Regions from separate parts of the Streptomyces sp. NPDC091282 genome, predicted to be linked through region 3. Evidence: riboswitches for the same ligand, from Rfam matches in the RefSeq annotation. Region 3 holds a riboswitch; each other region holds the start of a gene.
The links. Region 3 has a riboswitch for cyclic di-AMP ahead of ACIQOE_RS34355 (C40 family peptidase). Riboswitches for the same ligand answer to the same signal wherever they lie in the genome.
Positions count from the first base shown of each region.

Region 1: it holds a riboswitch for cyclic di-AMP, as region 3 does, so the genes downstream of both, ACIQOE_RS14530 (transglycosylase SLT domain-containing protein) here and ACIQOE_RS34355 (C40 family peptidase) in region 3, are expected to answer to the same signal.
Region 2: it holds a riboswitch for cyclic di-AMP, as region 3 does, so the genes downstream of both, ACIQOE_RS23320 (M23 family metallopeptidase) here and ACIQOE_RS34355 (C40 family peptidase) in region 3, are expected to answer to the same signal.
Region 4: it holds a riboswitch for cyclic di-AMP, as region 3 does, so the genes downstream of both, ACIQOE_RS09915 (peptidoglycan DD-metalloendopeptidase family protein) here and ACIQOE_RS34355 (C40 family peptidase) in region 3, are expected to answer to the same signal.

Region 1 covers NZ_JBIVUX010000003.1:166,123-170,753, forward strand. The annotation lists gene fahA (fumarylacetoacetase) at 1-178, opposite strand, end outside; gene ACIQOE_RS14520 (ATP-grasp domain-containing protein) at 454-1,698, shown strand; gene ACIQOE_RS14525 (HAD family hydrolase) at 1,975-2,781, shown strand; gene ACIQOE_RS14530 (transglycosylase SLT domain-containing protein) at 2,819-3,325, opposite strand; cyclic di-AMP (ydaO/yuaA leader) riboswitch at 3,329-3,526, opposite strand; gene ACIQOE_RS14535 (polyprenyl synthetase family protein) at 4,236-4,631, shown strand, end outside.
Region 2 covers NZ_JBIVUX010000005.1:19,830-24,460, reverse strand. The annotation lists gene ACIQOE_RS23335 (dihydrofolate reductase family protein) at 1-194, shown strand, start outside; tRNA gene ACIQOE_RS23330 (tRNA-Met) at 251-324, shown strand; gene ACIQOE_RS23325 (PP2C family protein-serine/threonine phosphatase) at 526-1,620, shown strand; cyclic di-AMP (ydaO/yuaA leader) riboswitch at 1,879-2,039, shown strand; gene ACIQOE_RS23320 (M23 family metallopeptidase) at 2,047-3,081, shown strand; gene ACIQOE_RS23315 (aldo/keto reductase) at 3,237-4,208, shown strand; gene ACIQOE_RS23310 (PrsW family intramembrane metalloprotease) at 4,222-4,631, opposite strand, start outside.
Region 3 covers NZ_JBIVUX010000009.1:189,911-194,541, forward strand. The annotation lists gene ACIQOE_RS34355 (C40 family peptidase) at 1-2,211, opposite strand, end outside; cyclic di-AMP (ydaO/yuaA leader) riboswitch at 2,220-2,394, opposite strand; gene ACIQOE_RS34360 (DUF1996 domain-containing protein) at 2,739-4,631, shown strand, end outside.
Region 4 covers NZ_JBIVUX010000002.1:618,073-622,703, reverse strand. The annotation lists gene ACIQOE_RS09925 (tyrosine-protein phosphatase) at 1-288, opposite strand, end outside; gene ACIQOE_RS09920 (alpha-galactosidase) at 463-2,553, shown strand; cyclic di-AMP (ydaO/yuaA leader) riboswitch at 2,862-3,022, shown strand; gene ACIQOE_RS09915 (peptidoglycan DD-metalloendopeptidase family protein) at 3,027-3,956, shown strand; gene ACIQOE_RS09910 (SGNH/GDSL hydrolase family protein) at 4,196-4,631, shown strand, end outside.

The sequences.
Region 1 (4,631 bases), on a different contig from region 3:
GGGCCAGCAGCGTGGCGTAGGGGGAGCCGAGCGCGAGGGCCGCGGCCCCCGCGTCCAGGACGTGGTCGCCGAGGCGGACGCCGACCCTCCGCTGCGTGCTCCCGGAGGTCGAGAACACGCCGTACGGAAGATTGTGCGGGCCGAAGGGGTCACCCTCGGGGACCTCGAAAGGGGGCAAGGGGGGCATGGGGTGGCTGCCTCGCTCTCATCCGTGCCGCGCCTGGCCGACTGTGTGGTGACGCCGTTTCGACGTCGCGCGGCATTCCATGTGGTCGCGCCACACGTTACGGGTGAGTCGGCTGTCGCGGCAGTGTCTAAAGAGTTCGCAATGTCCGGATAAGCCTTGTCGGAGGGTGCAATTCCGGCTTAGCGTCCTTTGGGGGACACGGACGGGGTGGGTCCGGTCCGTAGGGGGAACACGTGGGGGGACCCGTGGCCGGGAGTGCCGTCAGCATGCCGCTCGACGCGGATCGCGAGGTACCGGGCCTGATCGTCAAGTTCGGCGACTATCCGCTGCATCACGGCGGGGTCGGCGCGATTCGCAGCCTGGGCCGCATGGGCGTTCCCATGTACGCGATCACGGAGGACGCCTACACGCCGGCGGCCTCCTCCCGTTACCTCAAACGGGCGTTCGTGTGGCCGACGACCGGCGCCGAGGAACCGGACCACCTGGTCGAGGGACTGCTCCGCATCGGCCGCCGCATCGGCCGTCCGACCGTGCTGATCCCCACCGACGAGGAGGCCGCCGTCCTGATCGCCGAGCACCAGGACGCGCTCGGCGACCGCTTCCTCTTCCCGCGCGTGGACCCCGCGCTGCCGCGCCGGCTCGCCAGCAAGCAGGGACTGCACGAACTGTGCGCGGAACACGGCATCTCCAGCCCCGCGGCCGCCTTCCCGCAGTCGTACGACGACATCGCCGACTTCGCCGAGAAGGCCCGCTTCCCGATCGTCGCGAAGAACCGCGAGGCCTTCGTACGGCGCAGCAGGCCCGCCGTCAACGGCACGACGAAGATCGCCACGCGCGAGGGACTGCTCGCTCTCGCGCGCGACTGGGGCACCCGTCCGGGGGTCATCCTCCAGGAGTACCTGCCGAGGGAGGACGCCGAGGACTGGATCGTGCACGCCTACGCCGACGCCGACGCGAACCCGCTCGCCCTGTTCACCGGCGTGAAGGTGCGTTCGTGGCCGCCGCACGCGGGCATGACGGCCAACGCGTACGTCGTCGACAACCCGGAACTCGCCGACCTCGCCGCGCGTTTCGTCAAACAGATCGGCTTCACCGGCGTCATCGACCTCGACCTGCGCTTCGACCGCCGCGACGGGCGGTACAAACTGCTCGACTTCAACCCGCGGATGGGCGCCCAGTTCCGGCTCTTCGAGAGCGAGTCGGGGGTGGACGTGGTCCGCGCGATGCACCTGGACCTGACCGGGCGCCGGGTCCCGGAGGGGGAACAGCGGGCCGGGCAGCGGTACGTGGTGGAGAACATCGACCTGCCCGCCCTCCTCGCCTACCGGCGCAGCGGCTACACCACACCGCACGCGCCGGGGCGGCCGAGCGGCACCGAGCTGGCCTGGCTCGCCGGTGACGATCCGCTGCCGTTCGTCACGATGCTCGCCCGCCTCGTGCGACCGGGCGCGAAGCACCTGTACGAGCTGTGGCGCACCAACCGCCGCGGCTCGGGCACGTCCACGAACTAGCCACCGGACCACCGTCCGCACCGGCCGCGGCCGCCGTTCCCGGCCGTCTGCCGTCTGCCGTCTGCCGTCTGCCGTCTGCCGTTCTCGGCCGACCGCCGACCGCCGACCGCCGACCGCCGACCGCGTCCCGTCGTCCGCCGACCCCGTCCCGCCGCGGACGGCACGTGCTCCGTAGCGGGACGCCCCATCGGACGTCCCATCACCGTGGACGCGGGCGTCATTTGAGGCCGGAACGCGCGGTGAGTCTCCCGGGCGTGCTGTCCGTATTCTCTGATCATGGTCGCACCCACGCCGTACTCACTGATCGCCACCGACCTGGACGGCACGCTGCTGCGTGCCGACGACACCGTGTCGGAACGGTCGCTCGCCGCGCTCGCGCGGGCGGCCCGGGCCGGGGCCCGGCATCTCGTGGTGACCGGGCGCCCCGCGCCGAGGGTGCGCCCTCTCCTGGGGGACCTGGGCTGCACGGGACTCGCGGTCTGCGGCCAGGGCGCCCAGGTGTACGACGCCGGCGCGGACCGGCTGCTCTGGTCGGTGACCCTGGACCGGGACCTGGCGGAGACCGCCCTGGGCAAGATCGAGGCCGAGGTCGGCCAGGTGTACGCGGCGGTCGACCAGGACGGCGTGGACGGGCTCACGCTCATCGAGCCGGGCTACCGGATGCCCCACCCGACGCTGCCCGCGCTGCGGGTCGGCCGGCGCGACGACCTGTGGCGCGCGCCCATCAGCAAGGTGCTGCTGCGCCACCACGCCCTGTCCGACGACGAACTGGCGGCGACCGCCCGCGCGGTGGTCGGGTCGCTGGCGACGGTCACCATGTCGGGACCGGGGACGGTCGAGCTGCAGCCGTGCGGCGTGACCAAGGCGACCGGTCTCGCGCTGGCCGCCGACCGGCTCGGGCTGAGCCCGGAGCGGGCGGTCGCCTTCGGGGACATGCCCAACGACGTCCCGATGTTCGACTGGGCGGCCCACGGGGTGGCGATGGCCGACGCCCATCCCGAACTCAAGGCGGTGGCCGACGAGATCACCTCGTCGAACGAGGACGACGGCGTGGCCGTCGTCCTCGAACGACTCTTCGGCTGACGAAGCCGGTCAGTACGCGCCGGTCAGTACGCGCCGGTCAGTACGCGCCGTGCACGTTGTCGATCGAGCCGTACCGCGCGGCGGCGTAGTTGCAGGCGGCGGTGATGTTCGCGACCGGGTCGTAGACGTCGAACGACGTGCCGTCCACGTGGTAGGTCTTGAACGTCGGGTCGATCACCTGGAGCAGGCCCTTGGACGGGATGCCCTTGGCGGCGTTGGAGTCCCAGAGGTTGATGGCACTCGGGTTGCCCGAGGACTCGCGCATCACGTTGCGGTAGATGCCGTCGTAGGTGCCCGGGATCTTCTTTTCGGCCATGATCGCGAGGGACTCGCGGATCCAGCCGTCGAGGTTGTTCGGGTACCCGGCGAGTGTCGTGGAGGCCGTGGCGGCCGACGAAGCCGTCGTGGCGGTGGACGTGGCGGCGGAGGCGGCGGTCGCCCCGATGAGCGGAAGGGCGAGAACGGCGGCGCCGGTCCCCGCGAGGGTGAGCCTGCGCAGGAGGGGGTTACGGCGGGGACGGCGGTGCTGGGAGACAGCAGACATGGCGAAGTTCCTCTCCGTCGCCTGCGAGGTGAGCTGTCGGGTTCGGGACCGGGGAGTGCCCGGCCGCACCGCCCTGAGGCGGAGCGACTTCACCCCTAGCCATTCCGGTACGACGTCCTTCGGTGACGTCCGTCGCCCGGTCCGGCGGCTTACCTGGTTCCCCCGCTCCTGCCGTGCGAATGAACTCGTCGATGGGTCACGACGGGCGGCGGCAGGATTCGGCGTCCGCCCGGTGAGCCGGAACGTATGCGAGAGCACATGTCCGAAACAAGCACCTGATGCACACAACGCACCCATTGACCTTGATCTGAGTCGTATGGGGCACTTGATCCTTTGCGGTTGCCAAGCCTCAACTCGCTTATGGCGCAAGGGAAGAAAGGGTCACCTCACCGCATTTGTGGCACTCAGGGCCACGTGACCCACTTCACGAAGTGGCAATTGCGGCGAATCGGACAAGAGGGATTCATTGAATGCCCTTTTCCGGGTGCCGACGGAATAGCGGGACGCCGTGATTTGTATGCATTGCCTCGATTGGGGCAGGTGAAGTGGTGGGCGTCACAGGCAATTCTGAAAATTGTCCGAATTGTTCTTATCCGGGGTGAGGGGCCCGCGAAGTGGGGCCGGCCGGCATCGACGGGCGGCGGAAGGGGTACCTCCGGTCCGGGGCACCGCGTGCCTCCGGTTCACCACGGTTTCGCGACAAGAGCCGGTACTTCCTGTTAAGTCATGAGATGTCAGGTCGTATCGGCTGATCAAAAACATACCGGTCGTGATCCGATAGCGCCCGGGGTGTAACGGTGGGCGCCCTCGGTGATCGAAACCTGACCGGATACGCTGACTTGAGTGATGGCAGCGACCTATCGACAAACCGTGTAAGCGCCAGTGGACACCAGCAGACAGGAGACCCCTCGTGACCGTCGGGCCGTTCGGGCTGAGCGTGCGGGACCAGGCTCTGGAAGCCGATGTCCAGGCCGGATTGACGGCTGTCGAGGAGGGCTTGCTAGAAGCCACCAAGAGTGAGGTCCCGTTCATCACGGAGGCCGCGCAGCATCTCGTGCGGGCCGGCGGGAAGCGGTTCCGGCCCCTGCTGGTGATGCTGGCCGCGCAGTTCGGTGACCCGTACGCGCCCGGCGTGGTGCCGTCGGCGGTGGTCGTCGAGCTGACCCACCTCGCCACGCTCTACCACGACGACGTCATGGACGAGGCAGCCGTGCGCCGCGGTGTCGACAGCGCCAACACCCGCTGGGGCAACTCGGTCGCCGTCCTCACGGGCGACTTCCTCTTCGCCCGCGCCTCGCAGATCCTC
Region 2 (4,631 bases), on a different contig from region 3:
CCCGGCCGCATCCCTGCGCCGAGCTGATCCTGCGGGCCGGGGTGCGGCGGGTGGTGACGGCGTGGCGCGAACCGGACACCTTCGTCGAGGCGGCCGACGGGACGGGAGCGCTGCGTGAGGCGGGGGTGGCGGTGCTGGTGCTCGGCGCGTACGAGGACCTGGCGAAGGCCCCCAACGGCCACCTGCTGAGCTGACCGCGTTCAACCGATGTGACTCGCCCTCTTCCGATGGCGTATGCTGGTTTCACCGACGCGGGGTGGAGCAGCTCGGTAGCTCGCTGGGCTCATAACCCAGAGGTCGCAGGTTCAAATCCTGTCCCCGCTACTGAAGGCCCAGGGCCGGAATTCCGAACAGGGATTCCGGCCCTGAGTCGTGTCCGGCCCGGACCGGCGTCCACCGGCACGTGTCCGTCGTCACATCCGCCCGCGCTCATCCGCCCGGCCCACACCGCTCGCCGCCCTCCGCTCGCAGCCGCAAATCTGGACGGACACGCAGGGGGATCCCGGAACAGAGGAGAGTCGTACCGTGGGCTTCGGAGAGGCGCCGGAGGACGGGTCCGTGACCGTCCGCACCCTGGCCCGCCTGCTGCCCGCCCTGCTGATCGTCGGCGGTGTCTTCTACGACGCCCTCACCCCGGTCGCCTTCACGGCCGTGCCGTTCTTCACGGCCGCCCCGCTGGTCGCCGCTCCCCTCTCCTCCCTGCGCACCACGGTCCTGACCGGCCTGGCCTCCTTCCTCGCCGTCTACGCCGTGCACGCGCGCTTCGGCTACGTGCCCGACGCGGACGCCGTCACCGAGCTGACCACCGTGGCCACCGTCTCCGCCCTCGCCGCCGGCATCAACCGGGTCGTGCGCCGCGGCGACCAGCGGCTGGCCTCCGCCCGCGAGGTCGCCGAGGCCGCCCAGCGCGCGGTGCTGCCCGAGCCCGCCGAACGGATCGGCGGCTTCGAGATCGCCGCCCGCTACGAGGCGGCCCAGGAGGGCACTCTCGTCGGCGGTGACCTGTACGCCGTCCAGGACACCCCGTACGGGGTGCGGCTGGTCGTCGGCGACGTCCGCGGCAAGGGGATGGGCGCGGTCGCCGCCGTCGCGGTGGTGCTCGGCGCGTTCCGGGAGGCCGCCGAGCAGGAGGCCTCGCTGGAGGCGGTGGCGGGGAGGCTGGAACGGGCGCTGGCCCGCGAGGGCGTCCGGCGCGGCGGCGTCGACACGTTCGAGGGGTTCACCACCGCCGTGCTCGCCGAACTCCCGCACGGCGAGGGCACGGTCCGGGTCGTCAACCGGGGCCATCCGCCGCCGCTGCTGCTGCACGCCGACGGCACGGTGCGCCCGGTCGAGGTGTCCGAGGCCGCGCTGCCGCTGGGGATGGGCGAGCTGGGCGCCTGGCCGGACCGGGCCGCCGAGCGGCCGTTCCCGGGCGGGGCCGCGTTGCTGCTGCACACCGACGGCCTCTCCGAGGCCCGGGACGCGCACGGCCGGTTCTTCGACCCGGAGCGGCGGCTGGCCGGCCGGGCCGGCACCGCCCCGGGGGCGCTGCTGGCCCGTCTCGCGGCCGAGGTGCGCCGGCACACCGGCGGCCGGATGGCGGACGACATGGCGCTGCTGGTGGTGCGGCGCACCTGAGCGCCCGTCCAGGGGGATGTCACCCTCGGTGTGCGGACGGAAGCCCTCCGCATAACATCTGAGTCACCATCAAAACGCGCGTGACTCCTGTGCCGCGCAGAACGCACGGCCAACTCGACCGTTTTTGACCGTTCGTGGCAGGTAAGTCCTTGCTTTGAAAGCTTAATGATCAAGGAGAACGGCTTGGAATCTGCCAGCCGCGTCTATTAACGTTCGATAACGCAGCGCGGTCGTCCCAGCCGTCACCCGCGACGGCTCCGTGCGCACGCGCCGAATCCCGCAAGGGAACCGGGGAACCACCTACTTGGGGTGAATCGCACGTATGTCGCCGGGTACGAAACGGCCGGTATACGCGCGTAGGAGACCTTCCTGCTCCGAACCCGTCAGCTAACCCGGTAGGCAGCGGAAGGAAAGGAGTGCGCCCGCGTGGCGTCCAACCGGCCTGCTCCGACAGCCCCGTTCGTGCCCAGCCAGCGTCAGCCCGAGGCCTACGGCTACGGCGGCCTGCGCACCGACGAGGGCCCCTGGGAGGAGTGGAACCCCACCGAGGAGTCCCTCGCCCCGGTACGCGGCCGGCACCGCGTCTCCAAGCAGCGCGGCGGCGGACTCGCCCGCAGCTCCACGGTCCTCGGCGTCGGTGTCATCGCCGCCGTCGGCGCGGGCGGCATGGCCAGCGCCAACACCGGCAAGCCGCCGGTCTCCATCTCGCTGCCCGACCTGCCGTCCTCCGTCGACTCCCTGCTCGGCGACGGCGCCGGCCACCAGGCCACCCAGACCGCGCTCAGCAGCGTCACCACGGCGACCGCCACCGACGCGGACTCCTCCTCCGACGCCGGTGAGGCACTGCGCAGCCGGATCATCGCCCAGGCCGAGCAGCAGCAGACCCAGATCGACGTCCGGGCCACCGCCAAGGCCGTGGCCGCCGCCGACAAGGCGGTCTCCGACGCCGAGGCCAAGGCGGAGAAGGCCGCGGCCACCCAGGCCGCGGACGCCAAGGAGAAGGCGCAGGCCGCCGAGAAGGCGCAGGCCGAGCAGAAGCGGCTCGCCGCGCTGGCCAAGCAGTACACGCTGCCGGTCGTCTCGTACACGATCACCGGCACCTTCGGGCAGGCCGGCTCCATGTGGGCCTCCGGGTACCACACCGGCCTCGACTTCGCCGCTCCCACCGGCACCCTGATCAAGGCCGTGCACAGCGGCACCGTCACGGAGGCCGGCTGGGCCGGTTCCTACGGCTACCGCACGATCCTCACCCTCGACGACGGCACCGAGCTGTGGTTCTGCCACCAGTCCTCGATCGGCGTCAAGGTCGGCCAGAAGGTCGCCACCGGCGACGTCATCGGCCGGGTCGGCGCCACCGGCAACGTCACCGGCCCGCACCTCCACCTGGAGGTCCACCCCGGCGGCCAGGCCACCGGCATCGACCCGATGACCTGGCTGCGCGGCAAGGGCCTCAACCCCTGACCGACCCCACTGATCCCCGGCGGCCCTGACGACACCCCCCCGACGTCAGGGCTGCCGGTCCGGTGTGTCCCGGGCCGGGCCGGGGCCTTCCGCTTTTACGAGAACTTCGCGTTGCGGCGGCATCGGTCCGCAGGCGGCCGGTGTTGAACTGGGACATGACCCCTTCTTCCGCTTCTCCCGCATCCGGCTCCCTCCGCAAGCTCGGCGCCTCCGATCTGGAGGTGTTCCCGCTCTGCCTGGGCGGCAACGTCTTCGGCTGGACCGCCGACGAGACCGCCTCCTTCGCCGTCCTCGACGCGTACACCGACGCGGGCGGCAACTTCGTGGACACCGCCGACGCGTACACGGCCTGGATCGAGGGCCACCAGGGCGGTGAGTCCGAGACCGTCATCGGCAAGTGGGTCAAGGAACGCGGCAACCGCGCCGACGTCGTCATCGCGACGAAGGTCAGCCAGCACCCCGAGTACCCCGGCCTGTCCGGCGCGAACATCAAGGCCGCCGCGGACGCGTCCCTGCGCCGCCTGGGCACCGACTACATCGACCTGTACTACACGCACTTCGACCAGCCCGAGATCCCGGTCGAGGAGATCATCGGCGCCCTGGACGAGCTGGTGCGGGCCGGCAAGGTCCGGCACATCGCCGCCTCCAACATCACCGCGGAGCGGCTCCAGGAGTCGCTGGACTTCTCCGACCGCGAGGGCCTGGCCCGGTACGTCGCCCTCCAGCCCCACTACAACCTGGTCTCCCGCGACACCTACGAGGGCGCCCTGCAGGAGCTGGCCTCCCGCACGGGCCTGGCCGCGGTCCCGTACTTCGCGCTCGCCGCGGGCTTCCTCACCGGCAAGTACCGCCCCGGCGCGGCGGTGGACAGCGCCCGCGCGGGCCGCGCCGCCCAGTACCTGGAGACCGAGCGGGGCCCGAAGGTCCTGGCCGCCCTCGACGAGATCGCCGAGGCCCACTCCGCCGCGGTCCCCACGGTCGCCCTGGCCTGGCTCGCGGCCCAGCCCACCGTCACCGCCCCGATCGCCTCGGCCCGCTCGCTGGAGCAGCTGCCGGCCCTGCTGGCCGTCGCCGGCCTGGAGCTGACCGAGCAGGAACTCAACCGGCTCACGGCCGCCTCCGCGTGAGGTTCGTGAGGCCCTAGCCGCTGTACGGGTTGTTCGGCGCGTACGAGCCGCCGTACGGGTTGTGGGGCGCGTACGGCGCCGGGGCCCCGTACCAGCCGGGTGCGCCACCGGCCGGGGGCGGGTAGGCCCCGTACCCCGGCCGGCCGTTCGGGGCCGCGGCGCGGGCCGCGTAGTCCAGGGCCGGACGGACCAGCTCGCGCCGGTCCCACAGCGCCGTGAGCAGCTGCCGCTCCCGCACCGTGAAGTCGGCGTCCGCCCGGCCCCGCCGTCCCCGGCGGCGGAGCAGGGCGAGCGTCGTCGCGTCCGCCTCGTAGGCGGCCACCGCACGGCCGGCCGGCTTGCCGAAGTGGTAGGCGGCGTACTCCCGGGCCATCTGCCGCGCCCGCATCGAGCCCAGCACGAACGGCTCGGCCGGTCCCATCC
Region 3 (4,631 bases):
GCTGGGCGCGTGGATCATCATGCCGTCGCCCGCGTAGACCCCGACGTGGCTGTCGTCGTCGAAGAAGAAGACCAGGTCACCCGGCTCGACGGCGGCATGCGTCAGCGGCGTGCCGGCGAAGGCCTGCTCCGGCGCGCTGCGCGGCAGCGACACCCCGGCGGCCCGCCAGGCGGCCTGGGTCAGGCTGGAGCAGTCGTACGACTCAGGACCGGTCGCGCCCCAGACGCAGGGCCGCCCGATCTGCGCGCGGGCGAACGCCAGCGCCTTCATCGCCTTGCCGGGCTCGGCCACGGCGGCGGGCACGAACGGCGCGGCCGGGGGAGCGGTGGGCAGCGGGTCGGCGACGGCCACGGGGGGCACCGTCGGGACGGCCGCGGTGACCACCGCGGGCATCGGCGGGACCGTCGCGACGGGGAGCGGTGCCGCGGCGAGCGATGCGGCGGCGGCCATCGCCAAGGGCGGCTCGACGGGCGCGGCGGGAGTCGCCAGCATCGCCCACGGCGGGTCCGCGACCGCCGTCGGCATCGGCGGCTGGGGTACGGCGGCCATGGCCGGGGCGGCGGCGTAACCGGCGGTGGCGTAACCGCCCATGTCCATGTCCACGGCGGGCGCGGCCACGGGGAGGCCCCCGGTGCCGAAGTCGGCCGACGGCATGCCGTACTGGACGGCGGGCGCAACGGCCTCCACGACGGCCTGGGGCGCGCCGGGATAGGCGACGGCCGCCCCCGGGAAGGAACCACCGGCCACCGGAGCCTGGCCGGGCACGGCGGTGGGGAAGGCGCCGGTGTCCGCGGGCGTCATGGCGGGGAAGGCGCCGGTGTCCGCCGGTGCCATGGCGGGGAAGCTGCCGGTGTCCGTCGGTGTCATGGCCGGGAACGAGCCGGTGTCGTCCGGCATCCGGAAGGTGCCCGTGGCGCCCGGCGTCATGACCCGGAAGGAACCGGTGTCACCCGGGCTCACGGCGGACGGCACGGCCGAGTCCATGGGCGCCGCGCCGGGAAGCCCGCCGCTACCACCGGGTGTCATGACCCGGAAGCCGCCGGTGTCCGCCGGGGGCTGGGGCTGGGGTGCGCCGGGGCTCATGATGCGGAAGCCGCCGGTGTCCGTGGCGGGTATCTGCGGGATGCCTCCGGTGTCACCCGGGGACATGGCCGGGAAGCCGCCGGTGTCCGCCGCGGACATGGGCTGAGGGGCGCCGGGGCTCATGACCCGGAAGCCGCCGGTGTCCAGGGCGGGTACCGCCGGGATGCCGCCCGTGTCGCTCGGGGGCATGGCCGGGAAGCCGCCGGTGTCCGCCGGGGGCTGGGGCTGGGGTGCGCCGGGGCTCATGATGCGGAAGCCGCCGGTGTCCAGGGCGGGTATCTGCGGGATGCCGCCCGTGTCGCCCGGGGACACGGCCCGGAAGGAGCCCGTGTCCGTGGCCGGTATCACCGGGATCGCCGTCTCCGTCACGGTCACGGCCGCGAAGGCGCCGGTGCCGGTCAGGGCGTCCGCCGCGAAGGCGCCGGTGTCGCCGTACTGGCCCGGCAGGCCGGCGGGGGCCGGCCAGTGCTGCGCCGGGGGCTGGGCTTCCGCGACGGGCCACGGCGTCGGGGCGGCCGGGGCGGGCGCGGCCGGTTCGAGGGCCGCGACGGCGCGCCGCCCGGTGCGCTGCGACAGGATCTCGCGCGCCTTGGCGATCTTCAGCTGGCTCCTGGTCTTGGACGCGCCCGGCGTCGCCCGCCTGGGCGCGGCGGCGGGCAGCGCCTTGGCCGCGGCGGACGGCCCGGGCGGCAGGGCGGCCTGGGAGCCGGCCGTCAGTTCCCGCTGCGGGCGCTCCGCCGGCTCGCGGACCACCTCGATGCCGCCGTTCGCGGACGGCCCCGCGGTCAGCTCCGGACGGTCCGGTCCGGAGTCCTCCAGCTGGCCGATCAGGTCGGCCGCCATCGCGCTGACGGGCCGGCGCGGGCCGGGACGGGCGGGCTGCCGGTCGGCGGGCAGCGCCGCCGGGACGCTCGGTCCGAGCCGGGAGCGCGCTCCGTCGAACCACTCACGGGCGATGCTCTCCAGGCCCGGGTCGTCACGCCGCGGCCGCTTGAACAGCGGGACCCCGCGGGACCGCGAGCCCCCGTTCATCGCACGCGTGGCGTTGTAGTTCCCGGTGGCGTTCTCGGCCTGGTCGTAGAGGCTGTCGATCCGTCGGCGAACCTCGTCACGGCTCTCGGGCGCCATGGGGGTCGTGCTCCTTCCGTACTCCGCCGACCGGGTTAGCTGTCGGGTTCGGGCGGGTCGATCCGGAAGGCATGCCCTACGGCCGCGGCCCCTCAGGGCGGTCGGCCGATTCACCCCAGTGGTTCGGTTGGGTCCCCGGCTCCGGAAAGCCCCGTTGGGCACCGGATTGGGCGGAGGCCGCGCGGCCCGACGGGATTCGCCGGGGGGAGCCGAGCGGCTTGCCCGTCAACCTAGCCAACTTGTGTCACTCGTGTGAAGGTTGAGGTGGCTAATGTCCGATACGTAATTGTGATGTTCGTCGTAGCGTTCGAGGTGCCGGACCCGCGCCGGGGCGGCCCGTACGGCGGCTTCCTATGAGATTGCCGTGAATTCGCGGGGCCGTTGAACACAGGGGTGCCGTGCCGCGTACAGGGCGGGGGGATTTCCATGCCCGGCCGACCACGACACGCAGGGGAACGACCTTGAGACCCAACAGGCGCAGACGCCCTACCGGCGCACAACGCGCGACCTTCGCAGCGGTCGCCCTGATGCTCGGCGGCGGAACACTGGTCGCGGTGAACGTCTACGCCTCGGCGACCGAGGGGAGTTCGGACCAGCAGACCGGGCAGACGGCCCAGGTGCTGTCCGCGCCCACCGTCTACTGCCCCGACGTCGGCAGCCGCCTGACCACCGTGCCCGACGCGGCGCGGGCCGACGTCGACGACGAACTCGCGCAGCTGGACCAGCAGATCGCGGCCGCCTACCAGCAGCTCAAGGAGCAGGCGGCGGCGATCCAGCAGGACCCCGGTGCCGCCGACGGGATGATCCTGGCGCCGCTGAAGGAGAAGCGGTCGCAGTCCCTGCAGCGGATCGCCGACGCCATCGGCCGTGCGGGCGACCGTCCGCAGGGCCTCGACGACCTCGCCGCCTGCACCCTGCGCTCCTCGGACCAGGGCAGCGGCGGCCAGTCGGCGTCGCCGCAGGACAGCGGCGCGCCGAGCCAGGGCGCGAGCGCGAGTGCGAGTGCCAGTGCAGGTACCGGCAGCGGCGGCCAGGGCGGCAACGGTCCCGTCGCCGCCGACTACGCCGACATCACCGGCGTGCAGCCCAACGCCGCGACCCCCGCCGAGCAGTCCGGCGGTTCCACCGGCACCTTCTCCTCCAGCTGCGGGGTGAACGCCAACGGCCTGTTCAACTCGGACAACGTGATCGTGGCGCCCGGCGTCTCCAACGGCGCCCACCACTTCCACGACTACATCGGCAACCAGTCCAACAACGCGTTCGCCAGCGACGACGACCTCGCCAAGGCCGACACGAGCTGCGCGGACCGCGGCGACAAGTCGACGTACTACTGGCCCGTGCTGCGGCTGCAGAACGGCAAGCAGGAGCGCGACGCCGACAAGCCGGGCGGCGGCACCGAGGGCAACGCCGGGCAGATCGTGACGGCGAAGCAGGTGACGCTCACCTTCGAGGGCAACCCGACCTCGAAGGTCACCGAGATGCCGCGGCTGCTGCGCATCATCACCGGCGACGCCAAGTCCTTCGTCAACGGCCCGGCCAACGCCAACGCCTCCTGGAGCTGTACCGGTTTCGAGGACCGGCAGCTCAAGGACAAGTACCCGCTGTGTCCCAAGGGCAGTGACGTGGTGCGCACGTTCAGGTTCCAGAGCTGCTGGGACGGCCGGAACATCGACAGCGCCAACCACCGCACCCACGTGGCGTTCGAGGCCGCCGACGGCAGCTGCCCGGCCGGGTTCGAGGCCATCCCGCAGCTGGTGCAGCGCATCGTCTACGCCGTGGACGCGCCGAGCCTCGCCGACGGCGGCCGCACGGTCCCGCTGTTCGCGGTGGACTCGTTCCCCGAGCAGCTGCACAAGCCGGTCACCGACCACGGCGACTTCATCAACGTCTTCGACGAGGACCTGATGCGGAAGATGGTCGACTGCATCAACTCCGGCCGCACCTGCGGCGCGGGAGCCGGCGAGCAGCCGCCGTCGCAGAGCGCCGAACCCGACCCGTCCGAGTCGGCGACCCCGCAGGACCCGCCGTCCGACACCGCGAGCCCGGTCACCGAGCCGAGCGACACCGCGGCCCCGGCCGACCCGCCGGCCGAGACCGGCAGCGCCGACCCGTCCGAGCCGGCGACCGAGCCCTCCGAGCCGGCGACCGAGCCCACCGCCACGAAGAACGGCTCGGACAGCTCGGGCGGCACCGGTCTGCCGCACGTCTACACGAGCGCCTCGCCCAAGAAGTCGTCCGGCACGGGCGGTGTCATCAGCAAGCCGACCGACCGGCCCGAGACCCAGGCCCCGGCCGACGCGCAGAGCCCGGCGGGCCAGGAGACCCCGCCCGGCACCGCGCCCCAGACCGAGCCGCAGGCCGTCCAGGGCGATCTCGCCGAGACCGGCGCCCACCTCTGGCCGGCCGTCTTCGGCGGGCTG
Region 4 (4,631 bases), on a different contig from region 3:
GCCGTGCGCCGGGTCGGTCAGCGGCAGGTTCAGATTCCGGACGCCGGGCAGCTCGACGTCCGGGCCCTCCAGCTTCTGGTCGGCCGCGTTGCGGAAGTCGAAGATCGTGTGCAGGCCGAGGGAGGCCAGGAACTGCGCGTCCTGCTCCGTCGCGTGCGCCAGGTGCCCGCTGCGGAAGAGCACGCCGTGCCGGACCCGGCGCCCGTCCACGGTCGGCAGGCCGCCCACGTCGCGGAAGTTGCGTACCCCGGCCAGCTCGGGCTCGGTCGACGGGACCTGCTGCGTCACGGGGGCTCCTCCCGGCCGGTCCCGTCGGCGCTGCTCGCCGACGGGCACTGGATCGACCATACGACATCGGTTTCCGCGGGCAATGAGTTGTCCACAGCCGTTGCCTCCGGGGCCCCGCGCCCTTGATGATGTTGGTGCTTGAGCGGATCTGTTGGCACCTGTGTGAGGTTTCTCGTGGTGGACATCGCGGACAACGGTCGTACCTGGCTCCTGTCGGGCCCGGGCAGCAGCTACGCGCTGCACCTCACGGAGGACGACGAGCTGCTCCACCTGCACTGGGGCCCGAGGATCGGGCTCGCCGACGCCGAGCAGCTCAGCACCCGGGCGCTGCCCGGCTACTGGCCCTTCGAGTCCCCGCTGGACGGCCGCGAGGAGTACCCCGTCGAGGGCGGCCCGCGGTTCGTCCGCCCCGCGCTGTCCGTGCGCACCGAGGAGCGCCGCGGCACCGAGTGGACCTTCGAGTCGTACGAGACGGACGAGGGCACCGGCGCGGACGGTGACGGACTGCGGCTGCGGTTCAAGGACGCGGGGATCCTCCTCACCCTGCACTACCGGATGCGCGGCGACGTCGTCGAACGCTGGGTCACCGTCGACAACCGGGCTCACGCGCCCCTGGAGCTGCTGCGGGCCGACCCGGCCGCCTGGACGCTCCCGGACCGCGAGGGCTGGCGCCTGTCCCAGCTGCACGGCCGGTGGGCCGCCGAGTCCCGCCTCACCCGCGCCCCGCTCACCTACGGCGAGAAGGTGATCGGCAGCCGCCGCGGCCACACCGGCCACCAGCACCTGCCCTGGGTCGCCCTCGACACCGACGCCACCGAGGAGCGCGGCGAGGTCTGGGGCTGCGCGCTGGGCTGGTCCGGCTCCTGGCGGATCGCCGTCGCCCAACTGCCCGACGCGCGCGTGCAGATCACCGGCGGCGCCGGCTACGACGACTCGGGCCTGCTCATGCTGGCCGAGGGCGAGTCGTACACCAGCCCGGTCTTCGCGGGCCTGTGGAGCGAGGGCGGTTTCGGCGGCGCGAGCCGTGCCTGGCACGCCTACCAGCGCGCGTACGTCATCCCGGACGCCGAGCGGGACCGGCCGGTGCTGTTCAACTCCTGGGAGGCCACCACCTTCGACATCTCCGAGGAGCAGCAGGCCGTCCTCGCCCGGCGGGCCGCCGCGATCGGCGTCGAGCTGTTCGTGGTCGACGACGGCTGGTTCGGCGCCCGGACCAGCGACCGCGCGGGCCTCGGTGACTGGACGCCCAACCCGGACCGCTTCCCCGAGGGCCTGAAGCCCCTCGCGGACCACGTGCACGCCCTCGGCATGCAGTTCGGCATCTGGGTCGAGCCCGAGATGGTCAACGCGGACAGCGACCTGTACCGCGCGCACCCCGACTGGGTGCAGTTCCAGCAGGGACGCAGGCGCACGGAACTGCGCAATCAGCTCGTCCTCAACCTCGCCCGCGAGGACGTCCGGGAGTACCTGTGGGAGCAGCTGGACACCCTGCTGTCCAGCGCTCCGATCGACTACGTGAAGTGGGACTTCAACCGCTGCTTCACGGACGCGGGCTGGCCCGGCGAGCCGTACCCGCAGCGGCTGTGGGTCGACCACGTCCGCGGGCTGTACGCCCTGATCGACCGGATCCGGGCGGCCCACCCGGACGTGGCCATCGAGTCCTGCTCGGGCGGCGGCGGCCGGATCGACCTCGGCATCATGAGCCGCACCGACGAGGTGTGGACCTCCGACAACACCGACCCGCTGGACCGGCTCGCCATCCAGCACGGCTTCAGCCAGATCCATCCGGCCCGGGTGATGTCGGCCTGGGTGACCGACAGCCCGAACCACCAGCTCAACGGCCGGGTCAGCAGCCTGCGCTTCCGCTTCGTCAGCTCCATGGCGGGCGCCCTCGGCATCGGCGGCGACCTCTCGCGGTGGACCGAGGACGAGCTGGCGGAGGCCGCCCGCTGGGTGGAGCTCTACAAGGACATCCGGCCCCTGGTGCAGCGCGGCGACCAGTTCCGGCTGCGGCCGCCGGCCGGCGGGCTCAGCGCGGTGCAGTACACCCTGGGCGACGAGACCGTGGTGCTCGCCTGGCTCCAGGCCCAGAGCTACGGCGAGCCGATGCCGGCCCTGCGGCTCCAGGGGCTCGACCCGGCGGCCTCGTACGAGGACCGGGAGACGGGCGAAATACTCCGCGGCGCCGTGCTGTTGCACCACGGGTTGCGCACGGAACTGCGCGGCGACCTGGATGCGACGGTTGTCAGGTTGCGCCGGATCTGAGTCTTATGTCCGAAGTGGCGCCTTCGTTCGTACTAGTTATGGAATAGACGGACGTGGCGGGACGTGCGTGAGGAGCGTCATATTCGTGACCGTCCGTCGTGCGTCATGCTCACGTAATTCCGGTGGCTTTCCCGGGGATTGAGGGTGCGCGAAAGCCGGGAATTCACGGAGAGTGACCGGGAATTCCCATAACGGATCAAGTGAAACCAGGACGGACGGAACCGGGCTCTTGTTCACGTCCCTCCTGCTCGCTTACGTTCACCACGCATCCGGACGGAACGCCGAATCCTGCCGCCGACCGGAGTCCCCACACACACTCACCCGTGCCCGGCAGGAGCGGGGGACCCACCAGGTATGACCGCCTGTTCCGGTTCCCGGGACGGCTAGGGGTGTAGCCACGTCTTCCCGCGTGGCCGGGCAGCTCCAGCCCGAACCCGACAGCTCACCTCGCAGGCGCCGGAGAGGAATGCGTCATGCCCGCGAAGGGTAAGCACCGCCGTCCCAAGTCCCCGCGCCTCACGCGCTCGATGGCCGTCGCCGGAACCGGCGGCGCCGCGCTGGCCCTGCCGCTCATGGGTGCCACCGGCGCCCACGCGGCCACCACGCAGACCGTTTCCGAAAAGGCCGCGCAGTCGATTCCGACCGTCGCGAAGACGGCCGCGCGGAAATCCGCCGCCCAGAATTCCGGCACCGGGAATTCCACGCACCGCGTCTACACCGTGGTCTCCGGCGACTGCCTCGCGAAGATCGCCGACGAGCACGACGTGGCCGGCGGCTGGCAGCGGCTCTACGCCGACAACCGGCAGGCGGTCGGCGCCAACCCCTCGCTGATCCACCCCGGTCTCGAACTCACGCTCGGCGGCCGCCACGCCGCGCCCGACCGCCCGAGCCGGGACTCCCGGCCGGACGCTCCGGCGCCCACCCGGTCCGACACCCCCGCCGCACCGTCCTCGGACCCGGGCTCCTCCTCGGACAACTCCGCGACGGCCGTCTCCGGCTTCACCCTCCCGGTGACCGGCGGCACCCTCGGCACCCGCTACCACGTCGCCGGCAGCATGTGGTCCAGCGGCTACCACACCGGGGTCGACTTCGTCGTCCCGACCGGCACCCCGGTCAAGGCCGTCGGCGAGGGCACGGTGGTCACGGCCGGCTGGGGCGGCGCCTACGGCAACCAGGTCGTCATCCGGCTCGCCGACGGCCACTACGCGCAGTACGGCCACCTCTCCGCGCTCTCCGTCTCGGTCGGCCAGACCGTGACCGAGGGTCAGCAGATAGGCCTCTCCGGCGCCACCGGCAACGTCACAGGCCCGCACCTCCACTTCGAGATCCGGACCACCCCCGACTACGGTTCCGACCTCGACCCGGTCGCCTACCTCCGCTCGAAGGGCGTCACCGTCGGCTGACCCGTCGACACCTGCGAGGCGCCACGCACTCCGAAGGCCGGACCCCTGATCCCCGGGTCCGGCCTTCGGGCGATCGACGCTTCAACGCCCCTGCTCAGAGGCTTATTCCTGGCTTGGTCGACTATTTACAAGTGTCTTATCTCACCGGTCGTCAACCCTTTATTACGGTCGCGTAGGTCACAGTCCGAGGTGAATCATGACCCGACGTGGCAGACGATTCGAAGAGTGACAAGGCATCAGTGATCGGGTCGTACGTGGCGGTGGGGGACAGCTTCACCGAAGGCGTCGGCGACCCCGGCCCCGACGGGGCGTTCGTCGGCTGGGCGGACCGGTTCGCGGTCCTGCTGTCGGACCGGCGGCCCGAGGGCGATTTCGACTACACCAACCTCGCGGTGCGCGGGAGGCTGCTCGACCAGATCGTGGCGGAGCAGTTGCCCAGGGCCGTGGAACTCGCCCCGGACCTGGTTTCCTTCAGCGCGGGCGGCAACGACATCATCCGCCCCGGCACCGACCCCGACGAGGTGGCCGAGCGGTTCGAGCGGGCCGTGGCCCGGCTCACCGAGGCCGTCGGGACGGTCCTGGTGACCACCGGCTTCGACACCCGCGGGGTGCCGGTCCTCAAGCATCTGCGCGGCAAGATCGCCACCTACAACGGCCATGTCCGCGCCGTCGCCG